3 regions of the Exiguobacterium artemiae 7-3 genome follow, and region 1 is predicted to be linked to each of the others. Evidence: riboswitches for the same ligand, from Rfam matches in the RefSeq annotation. Region 1 holds a riboswitch; each other region holds the start of a gene.
The links. Region 1 has a riboswitch for S-adenosylmethionine ahead of mtnK (S-methyl-5-thioribose kinase). Riboswitches for the same ligand answer to the same signal wherever they lie in the genome.

Region 1 (4,141 bases):
CTCCAGCATTGATGACCGAGTCGGTACCGAAATCACGGACGAGCTGGGCTACGAGACCGGGGTGGATACCGGCCGAGGGAACCGGCAAAATTGTCTTCGTGTCCCCGATCCGGGTTGCTTCGACGGCGATCCCGCGGGCCAAGTCTTTGGCGAGTGCCACGTTCCCGTACGGCGATGGGAACAACGTCAAATCGGCACCAGCCAGTCGCGGTAACGTTCCGAGCAGAACAGGAGCCGCAATCCCGTATTCGGGACTTGCGATCAAGGCACCGCTTAAGGCCGGATGATTGAAGATTGGAACGGAAATGTCCGGGTCAGCCGCTAACTCGCGCAGGACGTCGAGTCCGTATGTAAACGTATTGAGCAGGAAGGCGGTCGCGCCGGCTTCAATCAAACGTTTCGCTTGATCCTTCAAGCCGAAGACGGGACCGCTTAACGTAATCGCGTAAAGCGCCCGTTTGCCGGTCCGTTCATAATGGGCATCGAGGACTTCCCGGCCAATCCGTGCCCGGTCGAGTGCCGGCGTCAACGGATTGTCGTACAATATCTCATCATCTTTGACGAGATCGATGCCGCCCGCGAGCTGGGCTTCGAGTTGTTCCCGTAAAAAGACGAGGTCTCGTCCGATGACCCCTTTAAAGATGCTCATCAACAGGGGACGGTCATGGACTTGAATCAACTGACGGATTCCTTCAATCCCGAATTTGGCACCGGGGAAGTCGTTCGTGAACGACGGGGGAAGCTGTAGATCGGTTAACTTGATTTGTCCGTCGAGCGACAGTTTGCCGAAGACCGTCGTTAAGATAGCGGAAAAGTCGCGTGAGACGTTGTGTTCCGGATAACGGATCGTGATGTAACCTTTGCCGTCATGTTCTTCGGTATGAACAACCTGTCCTTTGAAGGATTCCAGCTGCTGCTGTTCCAAATGATTTAAATCGGTCCAGGAACCGACCGTCAGACCGAGCGCGATTTGTTCTGCTCGTTTCGCCAACTGATTGGTCGTCCCGAGTTGGTACGTTGCGGTAATATACGCCATATGAATCGTCTCTCCCTTATTGAAAAATACAAAAATGGTCCCTCGTCAATGACAAGAGACCATGAAAAATTGCGCGTGGACTCTTATCTGTCAGCGTAATAGCTGCAAGAATTAGCACCGTGCCAAGTGGTCGGTTGCTGCGACATCGTAGGGCTCGTCCCTCCGTCTGCTCTTGATAAGAATTGGATGAAATTGTGAAATCTAATTGCAATTTTTACACGAGATTGGTCCCTTGTCAAACTATATTTTGAAAATTTATTTTTTTGAAAATACTTCTTCTATAGACGGTTCCGTTTTTTAAGCCGTTTCACTAAAAATTGGAATTGACAGACGACCAACCGCGCACGTAGTATTCAAATCAACATCAACCACACGACAACTACATATGACTCTTATCGTGAGTTGGCAGAGGGAATTGGCCCGAAGACGCCGCAGCAACCGACCATCCGGCACGGTGCTACATCCAACAGACATTCGTCTGAGAGATAAGAGGACGGAGTATTCTACCGCGCCTCTTTTCTTTGACGAAAAGAGGCGTTTTTTCGTGTGATCAACAAGGAGGAAACCATAATGGGATACCAAGCATTTACAGTACAGGACGCGATTGAACGGGTCCAGACACTCGGATTGATCGGCAAAGGACCGGTGACGGCAGAGGAAATCGGGGACGGGAACTTAAACCTTGTCTTTCGGATTCAATCGGGGAATCAGCGATTGATTTTAAAACAGGCTTTACCGTATGCGAAAGTCGTCGGCGAAAGTTGGCCGTTATCGCTTGAACGGGCCTGGATTGAACAGTCCGCCTTAAAAGAATTTGCAAAAGTCGCCGTTCCGTTCGTCCCGCACGTCTACCATGCAAGTAAGGAAGAGGCATTTACGGTGATGGAGGATTTGTCTCACTTGACGATTGTCCGGACCGGCTTGCTCGAAGGGGAGAAGTATCCGTTGCTTGCGGAACATATCGGTTCTTACTTGGCGCGAACACTGTTTTACACGTCGGATTTTGCACTTGGACCGGTCACAAAAAAACAAGTGGCGCGGAACTACTACAATCCGGATCTCTGTGATATCACGGAAAAATTAATCTTTACGGATCCGTTTTATGACGCGGAAACGAATGCGGTTGAAGCCGGGCTGGAATCGGAAGTGGCTCAGTTGTGGCAGGATGCAGCGCTGAAACGCGAAGTCGCGAAACTCGAAACTCTGTTCATCACGAAGGGCGACGCGTTATTACACGGGGACTTACATACTGGAAGTATTTTTGCTTCAGCCGATGAAACAAAAGTCATCGATCCCGAGTTTGCCTTTTACGGACCGTTTGGTTTTGATGTCGGACAATTCATCGCCCATCTCTGCTTTGCCGCGTATCCGAACTATGCCGAGTTACGGAATGGACGGGTGAAAGACATCGATACATTTTGGCTGACCTTTGCGTCTACGTTCAAAGCATTATGGGAGCGGGAAGCGGTGGAGCCGTTCCGTTCAGCGGACGGGCTTGTTGACGATGTCCTCAGCACGATTTTGCAGGACGCACTTGGCTTTGCCGGATGTGAATTGATCCGCCGGACGATTGGACTAGCACCGGTCGCCGACCTTGAGAACATCACGGACGCGGGGGAACGACTCGAGCGGAAACGCCATGCGTTACGTCTTGGAGTGGCATTGATTAAACGCCGGACTGAATGCAAGACGTTCACTGATTTACGGAACTTTGATTTGACGGAGGAACTCAGCCGATGAGCCAATTCGTCCAAAGCATCATCTATGAAAATGGGACGGTGACGATCTTGGATCAGACCCGGCTCCCGGAAGAAGAACGGTATGAAATCATTCATGATTTAGCGCAAGCGATTGACGCAATCAAACAATTGCGAGTCCGTGGTGCACCGGCGATCAGCCTGTTCGGCGGCTTCATCCTTGTACAGGAAGCATTTCGGACGACAGGGTCGCTTCCTGAAGCGAAACAAGACTTGTTGACGGTATCGGCACAACTACTCTCGACCCGACCGACCGCCGTCAATCTGCGGAATGTGCTAGATGAGCTGAATCAGCTGATCGTCTCGAGCACGACGCTTGCCGAGTTGCCAAAACGGTTGGAACAAAAAGCACTGGCGCTTTATGAGGCGGATGCCAAGACATCCCGGCAAATCGGTATTCATGCGCTGGAATTGTTCCAGTCCGGTGACCGGATTCTGACGATTTGTAATGCCGGATCGATTGCGACAGCGGCTTACGGGACGGCACTCGCTCCGTTTTATCTCGCGAAAGAACAGGGAATTCCACTCTCCGTTTATGCATCGGAAACCCGTCCGTTACTTCAGGGAGCACGTTTGACGACATGGGAACTGCAACGGGCCGGAATTGACGTGACGTTGATTACGGACAACATGGTCGCGCATACGATCAAGGAAAAGAACATAACTGCCATCATCGTTGGTGCTGATCGGATTACCCGAAACGGCGATACGGCGAACAAAATCGGCACGTTCCAACTGGCGTTACTGGCCCGTGCTTTCGGGATTCCGTTTTATGTCGCCGCACCACTTTCGACCTTTGATTTTACGAGCTTATCGGGAGACGAAATTGAGATTGAAGAACGCGATGCCCGTGAAGTGACGCAACTGGCCGGAAAAGTGACGGCGCCAGCCGGAGTAGCGGTTTTTAATCCGGCGTTTGACGTGACACCGCACGAATTAATCACGGCAATCATTACGGAACTCGGGGTCATCGAACATCCATCCGTCGAGACGATCGAGCAGACAATCGGACAACAGATACGTTAAACAGACAGGGGAGATCGAGATGAAAAAATTAGCATTTGCGGTACTTGCACCAGCGGTCTTGCTGGCTGCTTGCGCCAATAGCGAAGCGACACCGGCGAAAAAAATCAGTGGTGTACCGGAAGGCGTCCAGGGTGACGTCAAGATTGCCGTCATCCGCAATTTGGCATCCGACGATCATACGAAACAGTTTTTGGACGGAGCCCGGTCGGAAGGGGAAGCACTTGGTTTTCAGGTCAACACGTTCATTTCGGAAGGCAATGACGTTAAATTCAAGGAACTCGTCGCGCAAGCCGTTCAGCAGGATTATGACGGATTGATCATC
Region 2 (4,141 bases), 2.1 Mb from region 1:
AACCAGATGACATCGACACCAAGAGATGCGATGTAATCCAACTTTTCAATCACCCCGCGTAAATCGCCCATCCCATCTCCGTCCGAGTCCTTAAAACTGCGCCAATATACTTGATAGACAACAGCTTCTTTCCACCAGGTCCGATTCATCCCCATCATCTCCTTTATGATTCAATCGTATTCTAATTCAGTGTATCAAAAACATGAAAGACTTCGGTTCTTTTTACCAATTATCAGCAATTATTAAAAAATCCTTTTCTTTTTTCTGAAAATTCGTTATCCTTGACGACAATACCCAACAAGGAGGAAAACAGATGAAACATTTTGCCCCATCGATTGCGATTGATCGGTTACCTGCTCCGGTCTTCGCCGAGCTTGCTCAGCGGATCGGTGCCGTCAAAGCCGCCGGCCACGATGTCATCACGCTTGGTCAGGGAACACCGGATCAGACGACACCTGTACATATTCTAGATGCTTTAAAAGAGGCGATTAATGACGCGGCAAACCTCCAGTATCCGCCGTTTCGCGGCCATGATTTCCTCAAACAGGCCGTTGCCGATTTTTATCAGACGGAGTTCGGCGTGACGATTGATCCCGCTTCTGAGGTCGCCATTCTGCTCGGCAGTAAAGCCGGTATCGTCGCTTTACCGCAAACCATCGTCAATCCCGGCGAAGGTGTCATCGTTCCGGATCCCGGCTATCCGGATTACTTATCCGGTGCAGCACTTGCCGGTGCTTACCCGATCACGTTACCGCTCCTTGCGGAAAATGCTTTTTTACCTGACTACACGTTACTCGATACGACGGATGTCGAACGGGCCCGGATGCTGTTCCTCAACTATCCGAGTAACCCGACCGGTGCGACGGCGACGGCGGAAGCCTTTGAGCAGACCGTTGCCTTCGCTGACGCAAACGATATTTGTGTCGTCCATGATTTGGCGTACGGCGGAATCAGCTTTGACGGTCCGACTAGAAGTTTCCTCCAGACAGAAGGGGCGAAAGACGTCGGAATTGAACTGTTTTCGTTATCGAAACGCTTTAACATGTCCGGTTTCCGGATTGCCTTTGCGATTGGTAATCCGTCCGTCATCTCAAGTATCGAGACGTACCAGGAACATTTATACGTCAGTGCCTTCACACCGATTCAGCACGCAGCGACCGTTGCTCTCTCCAGTGATCAAACATGCGTCCGTGAACTCAGTGCTCTGTACGAAGCCCGTCGTGATGCCTTGTTCGGTAAGTTACAGGAGATTGGTTGGGAAGGACCGGTTCCGGGTGGTTCATTCTTCGTCTGGTTACCCGTCCCGTCTGGTTTTACCTCACAAAGCTTTACCGACCATTTGCTTGACGAGGCCCATGTCGCCGTCACACCGGGACATTTCTTCGGGGAATACGGCGAAGGCTATGTCCGGATCAGCCTGATTGCTGATGCCGATCGATTGGTCGAAGCTGCCGAACGGATTGGTCAGCTCAATCTGTTTCAGCAAGCCGTTGCGGAATAATTCTGAAAAAACGTTTGACAAATGGGAATGATTTCCGTTACAGTAAGTCCCAACAGCATAATTACTTATCGAGAGCGACCGAGGGATTAGGCCCAACGACGTCCGGCAACCACCTTTAAGGAACGGTGCCACATCCTACAGAATGTTTCATTCTGAGAGATAAGTTACGAAATCTTACACTTCGTCGCTTTTTTCTGGTTGCTCTTAACTGGAAAAAAGCGATTTTTTTGTATAGGGAGGAAACGACAGATGATTGAATTTAAAGGCATCACCAAACGGTTCGTTCGTGACCGGACACCGATTTTCGCATTACGCGATGTCAACTTAACGATTCAGCAAGGTGAAATCTTTGGCATCATCGGTGAGTCCGGTGCCGGAAAAAGTACGTTACTCCGGTTGATTAATGGACTGGAGACGCCGACACAAGGAACGGTCAAAGTATCGGGCATCAACCTGTCCGACCTCTCAAAAGGCAGCTTACGCGAACTACGACTGAAGATCGGGATGATCTTTCAACACTTTCAACTGATTCAATCGCGGAACGTTTCCGACAACATTGCGTTCGCCTTAAAAGCAGCCGGCGTTAAACGCAGTGATTTCCCAAGCCGGATCAAAGAACTCGTCGCCCTGGTCGGACTTGAAGGATTCGAGACGAACTTTCCGAGCCAGCTCAGCGGTGGTCAAAAGCAACGGGTCGGGATTGCCCGCGCCCTTGCCAATAATCCGAGTGTCCTGTTGTGTGATGAAGCAACGTCAGCTCTTGATCCGGTCACGACACTGCAAATCCTGGAACTGCTGAAAGACTTGAATGAACGACTCGGCCTGACAATCATCCTCATCACCCACGAGATTGATGTCGTCAAACAAATCTGCCACCGCGTTGCCGTCATGGCGCAAGGCGAAGTCGTCGAAGTCGCAAGTACATACGACTTATTCAGTCAGCCGACCCATGATGTCACAAAACATTATGTCGATACGGCACTTCAAATTGAATTACCGGAACGCATCTTACGGACGACACCCGGTAAAATCATTCGCCTGCAATTCACGGGTGAGAAGACCGGCGAAAGTACGTTATCGGAAGCGATCAAACAGTTTGATATCTCCGTCAGTATTCTCCACGGCAAGGTCGATTATATCCAAAACGTCGCCTTCGGAGTCCTGATCGTCAGCTTGACTGGTCCGACGCTTCACGTGAATAAGGCCCTGACATGGCTTGAAGAACAACTCCACACACTTGAGGTGATCCAGGATGTGGCTTGAACGAATCGAAACCATGTTACCGGATCTTACAAAAGCTTTAGCCGAGACGGCCCTGATGGTCGGGATTTCACTGGGCTTTGCCCTCGTCATCGGCATCCCGCTCGGAATTTTACTTTTCATCACGGACCGGGGACTGTTTTTCCAAAACGTCGCCGTTCGCAGCATCTTGGACTTTTTCGTTAATATCGTTCGTTCGTTACCGTTCATCATCTTGCTCGTCGCGCTGATTCCACTGACGCAATTGTTGCTCGACAATACGATTGGTCCGACAGCCGCTTCTGTCAGCTTAAGTGTTGCCGCCATTCCGTTCCTCGCCCGACTCGTCGAGACATCACTCCGTGAGATTCCACCGGGCTTGATCGAAGCTGCTGAGGCATGCGGCGCAACACCGTTTCGTATCATCATCAGCGCCCTGTTACCGGAAGCCCTTCCCGGAATCATCCAAGCGGTGACGTTGACGACGATCAGCCTGATCGGCTTTTCTGCCATGGCCGGCATCGTCGGCGGCGGCGGTGTCGGCGACCTCGCCATCCGCTTCGGTTATTACCGGTACGATAACGTCGTCATGATCGTGACGATCATCGTACTCGTCGTCATCGTCCAAAGTATTCAAGGACTCGGCAATCAACTTGCCCGCCGTGCTGATAAACGTTAACTACAAATAGAAAACCTTAAGGGAGAGAATGAAAATGAAAAAACGTTATGCCTTTTTAGCAACAGGATTACTGGGAGCCGGGATTCTTGCCGGCTGTGGCGACAGCAGTGCGAAAGAAGAAACCAAGTCGATTAAGATCGGTGCGACGAGCGGTCCTTACAGTGACATGGTCAAAGAAGCGATTCAGCCTGGTCTTGAAAAGAAAGGCTATAAAGTCGAAATCGTTGAATTCAGCGATTACATCCAGCCGAACATCGCGCTCGGCAGCGGCGACATCGACGCGAACTTGTTCCAACATTCGATCTATCTGAAGACGTTCGCGAAGGAAAAGAATCTCGATCTTAAAGGGCTGATCACTGTTCCGACGGCACCGATGGGCTTATACAGTAAATCCTATAAGTCGCTTGATGACGTCAAGACAGGCGCGGAAGTCGCAACACCAAACGATCCGACCAACCAAGCCCGCGCGTTAAACTTACTCGCTGAACAAGGCTGGATTGAGTTGAAGCCGGATGCTGATCCATTGACGGTTTCTGAAAAAGACATCGTCAAGAATCCGAAGAAACTCGTCATCAAACCACTTGAGGCAGCACAGTTGCCACGTGCCATCGAGAGTGTTGATATTTCTGCTGTTCCTGGAAACTTTGCCCTTGCTGCGAAATTCGATTTACTTGATGCATTAGCACTCGAGAAAATGGACGAGCAGTACCGTAACTTAGTTG
Region 3 (4,141 bases), 1.8 Mb from region 1:
AGAAACAAAAAAAGTTCAGAAACACCCTTTAACAGGATGTTTCTGAACAATGGATTATACGAAACGTTTTGCCTGCTCTTCAAGAGTAGCAGCTTTATCTGTCTGCTCCCATGGCAATTCGATGTCTGTACGACCGAAGTGGCCATAAGCTGCTGTCTGACGATAAATCGGACGGCGGAGATCAAGCATCTTGATGATCCCTGCAGGACGGAGATCAAAGTTTTCTGCGATCAATTCGACGAGTTGCGCTTCAGGAAGTTTTCCTGTTCCGAACGTATCGACTGCGATTGAGACCGGATGTGCTACTCCGATTGCGTAAGCAAGTTGAACTTCTGCTTTGTCTGCAAGACCAGAGGCAACCAAGTTTTTCGCGACATAACGTGCTGCATAAGCAGCTGAACGGTCGACTTTCGTTGGATCTTTACCAGAGAAAGCTCCACCGCCGTGGCGTGCGTAACCGCCATACGTATCAACGATGATTTTACGACCTGTTAATCCTGCATCGCCTTGTGGTCCACCGATGACGAAACGGCCAGTTGGGTTGATGAAGAATTTCGTGTCTGCATCGATGTACTCCGTCGGAATGACCGGAGCGATGACATGTTCTTTCAGATCCGCTTGGATTTGCTCAAGCGTCACTTCTTCTGCATGTTGCGTTGAGATGACGATTGTATCGACGCGAACAGGTTCATTGTTCTCGTTGTATTCAACCGTGACTTGCGTTTTACCATCCGGACGGAGGTAATCGAGTTGTCCTGTCTTGCGGACTTCTGCAAGACGACGAGCAAGTTTGTGTGAAAGTGAAATCGGAAGTGGCATGAGTTCAGGTGTTTCTTTCGTTGCGTAACCGAACATCAGACCTTGGTCTCCTGCTCCAATCGCATCGATTTCTTCATCTGACATGTTTCCTTCGCGTGCTTCAAGCGCCTGGTCGACACCGAGAGCGATGTCTGCTGACTGCTCGTCGATTGATGTCAATACAGCACAAGTGTCTGCATCGAAACCGTATTTAGCGCGTGTGTAGCCGATTTCACGAATGGTTTCACGAACGACTTTCGGGATATCCACGTAAGTTGATGTCGTGATTTCTCCTGCTACTAATACGAGTCCTGTCGTGACAGAAGTTTCTGCCGCAACACGTGCGTTTGGATCGGCTGCAAGAATTGCATCCAAAATTGAATCCGAAATCTGGTCACAGATTTTATCCGGGTGACCTTCAGTTACTGATTCCGACGTAAATAGTCGGCGATTAAGGTTTGTCATGTTTGACCCTCCCAAAAAAGAATTTGACGGTGTACTCATTTCCCCTAGTTGAGTGGGACGGTAAAATGAAAAAAACCTTTCCATGTCCAAAAATGGTCAGGGAAAGGTTGTGCGTTCTTCCTTTACCCTCTTATCGTTCGAAGTGTTTACTTCGCTTCAGGAGAGCACCTTTTCCTACATTAATGATGAAATTAATATAAGACGGTTGCCGGGTTTCTTCGGGCCTTGTTCCCTCCACCTGCTCAGAATAAGAGTATCCGTTACGAATTACATGATATAAACTTGTGTCCACTCTGTCAAGCAACGTTTTAATTTCTAGTCGAAAAAAATCAGAAGAGATGTTAAACTGTTAATGCTGAAAGCGTTTCCAGATAAATAGAAATCAGCGCATGAAAATGATTGCCCTATCATTAGTATGTCATATATAATAAATGTGTCATACTAATAGTAGAGCCAAAACCAACGTAGGGGAAAGGTGGGGTCAGGATGCCGATGACGGTCCTGAATATCGAAGAACTACTCAAGAAGGAGCATGTGTTCAAACAACTGTCCGTTGCTGAACTAGTCGAACATGCGATTCGTAACAAAGAAGGAGTTCTTGCAGAAAATGGTGCTTTGTCTGTAGAAACGGGGAAATTTACAGGTCGTTCACCGAAAGACAAGTTCATCGTCCGTGATCAATCGTGTGAGATGCATATCGATTGGGGTCATGTCAATCAACCGATGGAATCGGACAAATTCGAGCAACTGTTACAAAAAGTTCTTCGTTATATGAACGAAGCAGATCAACTCTACTACACAGAAGCTGCTGCTGGTGCCGATACGCATTTCACCCTTCCAGTGCGCGTCGTAACCGAATATGCTTGGCATAATCTGTTTGCGAAACAGCTATTCTTACGCGAATATCCTACGGTTGCGGCCTTTGAACCATTTACGGTCGTTTACGCACCACACTTTAAGGCGGATCCTGCGGTTGACGGGACAAACTCTGAGACATTCATCGCGATGTCATTTGAACACCGTATCGTCTTGATTGGTGGAACCGAGTACGCCGGAGAAATCAAAAAATCAATTTTCTCTGTCATGAACTATCTCTTGCCACAACAAGAAGTGTTGTCGATGCACTGTTCAGCTAACGTTGGACATGAAGGTGATGTCGCGTTGTTCTTCGGGCTATCCGGGACTGGTAAGACCACCCTGTCTGCAGATGACAGCCGTCAATTGATCGGCGACGATGAACACGGCTGGTCACATGACGGCGTCTTCAATATCGAAGGCGGATGTTATGCGAAGACCGTCAACCTGTCACGTGAAAAAGAACCACAAATCTTTGATGCGATCCGTTTTGGTACCGTTCTTGAAAATGTTGTCCTCGACGACACCCGGATTCCGGATTATGATGATACGTCAAAAACGGAAAACACACGCGCGGCTTATCCGATTACTGCCATCGACAACATCGCTATCCCGTCTCGTGCCGGTCATCCGAAAACAATTGTTTTCCTGACAGCGGATGCTTACGGTGTGTTGCCTCCGATCAGTAAACTGACAAAAGAACAAGCGATGTATCACTTCTTATCAGGTTATACATCAAAACTTGCCGGAACGGAGCGCGGCGTCACAGAACCGGAAGCAACGTTCTCGACGTGTTTCGGTTCACCGTTCCTACCGTTGATTCCAGAAAAATATGCGACGATGCTCGGAGAACTGATTGATCGCCACGGCGTCACAGTCTATCTCGTCAATACAGGTTGGACCGGTGGAGCTTACGGTACCGGCAGCCGGATGAAACTCGCGTATACACGGACGATGGTCAATGCGGCCGTCAACGGTCTGCTCACAGATATCCCGACAGAAGAACATCCGATTTTCGGTCTGCATATGCCGATTGAAGTCCCTGGTGTTCCGACCGATTTACTCAATCCGGTCAAGGTCTGGGCGGATCCATCCGTTTACGAACAACAAGCGACTGCACTCGCTCAAAAGTTCACGCAGAACTTCGCACGTTTCGAAAGTGCGACCGATGCCATCAAAGCAGCTGGTCCTCGCGTTTAAAAATATCAATAACACTAAAAAGGTTGAGCTCCTTAACGGATGCTCAACCTTTTGTGTTAGACGATTGAATCTGTCTTGTCCTGTAAATGAAGTTCCTTTTGAGAGAGCCAAACTTGGCTTTCCTTCAGTAACTCGTAGGCGCGGCGCTTCGCAATCCCGAATCGGTTACTCAGCATCTCGAATCGTTCAAATTCTCCTCGGTCTGCGCTGATTGCGAGCAACAGGCAATCTCGAAACGGATGATCCTCGCCTTGCAAAACGTTTTTCAATGCCGGTTCAATCGGAAGCTGATCAATGATTTCATCAATATCTACGGAAAGTAACGCATCGATATGCGACAGCAATCCAATCATATAGGCGCTTTCTGCTTTCAGTGTCTTCGTTTCCCTAGCAAACAACTCGCATAGTTTCGCACAATGCAACGACGAACGTAATAATTCATCTGACCATTTGTATGGACTTGCGAGTTTCATTTCACGCAAGACGATTAACGAAATCCAGCTTTTCAGTTGCGAAAAGCCTAATAAGGAAATCGCCTGACGGACAGAACTGACTGTGTTTCGAAGACCGATTCCCGGAGAATTGATCAATTGCAGTACTTGCACGCTGATGTAGGGATTTCTTTCGATTTCATCGACGACGTCGTCATAATGATCGTCTGTATCCAACCATTTCAACATCTTCAACAGCACAGGTACTTGCGGAGGAACCGCCTTTCCTTTCATCAACATCGGTTTGGCATAAAAGTATCCCTGAAACCAGTCATATCCCATCTCAAGGCTTCTCGTATGGTCTTCATGTGTTTCGACCCGTTCTGCCAAAA

Region 2: another riboswitch for S-adenosylmethionine. It lies ahead of P402_RS0103625 (methionine ABC transporter ATP-binding protein); the one in region 1 lies ahead of mtnK (S-methyl-5-thioribose kinase).
Region 3: another riboswitch for S-adenosylmethionine. It lies ahead of metK (methionine adenosyltransferase); the one in region 1 lies ahead of mtnK (S-methyl-5-thioribose kinase).

What each region holds. Positions count from the first base shown of each region.
Region 1 is NZ_KK211190.1:2,600,461-2,604,601, reverse strand. It holds gene P402_RS0114425 (2,3-diketo-5-methylthiopentyl-1-phosphate enolase) at 1-1,036, opposite strand, end outside; SAM riboswitch class I at 1,117-1,218, opposite strand; SAM riboswitch class I at 1,426-1,528, shown strand; gene mtnK (S-methyl-5-thioribose kinase) at 1,607-2,776, shown strand; gene mtnA (S-methyl-5-thioribose-1-phosphate isomerase) at 2,773-3,819, shown strand; gene P402_RS0114410 (sugar ABC transporter substrate-binding protein) at 3,839-4,141, shown strand, end outside.
Region 2 is NZ_KK211190.1:524,853-528,993, reverse strand. It holds gene P402_RS0103635 (alpha-glucosidase) at 1-149, opposite strand, end outside; gene P402_RS0103630 (aminotransferase class I/II-fold pyridoxal phosphate-dependent enzyme) at 314-1,501, shown strand; SAM riboswitch class I at 1,564-1,667, shown strand; gene P402_RS0103625 (methionine ABC transporter ATP-binding protein) at 1,751-2,764, shown strand; gene P402_RS0103620 (methionine ABC transporter permease) at 2,754-3,419, shown strand; gene P402_RS0103615 (MetQ/NlpA family ABC transporter substrate-binding protein) at 3,454-4,141, shown strand, end outside.
Region 3 is NZ_KK211190.1:770,673-774,813, reverse strand. It holds gene metK (methionine adenosyltransferase) at 55-1,263, opposite strand; SAM riboswitch class I at 1,391-1,517, opposite strand; gene pckA (phosphoenolpyruvate carboxykinase (ATP)) at 1,750-3,318, shown strand; gene P402_RS0104870 (EAL and HDOD domain-containing protein) at 3,375-4,141, opposite strand, start outside.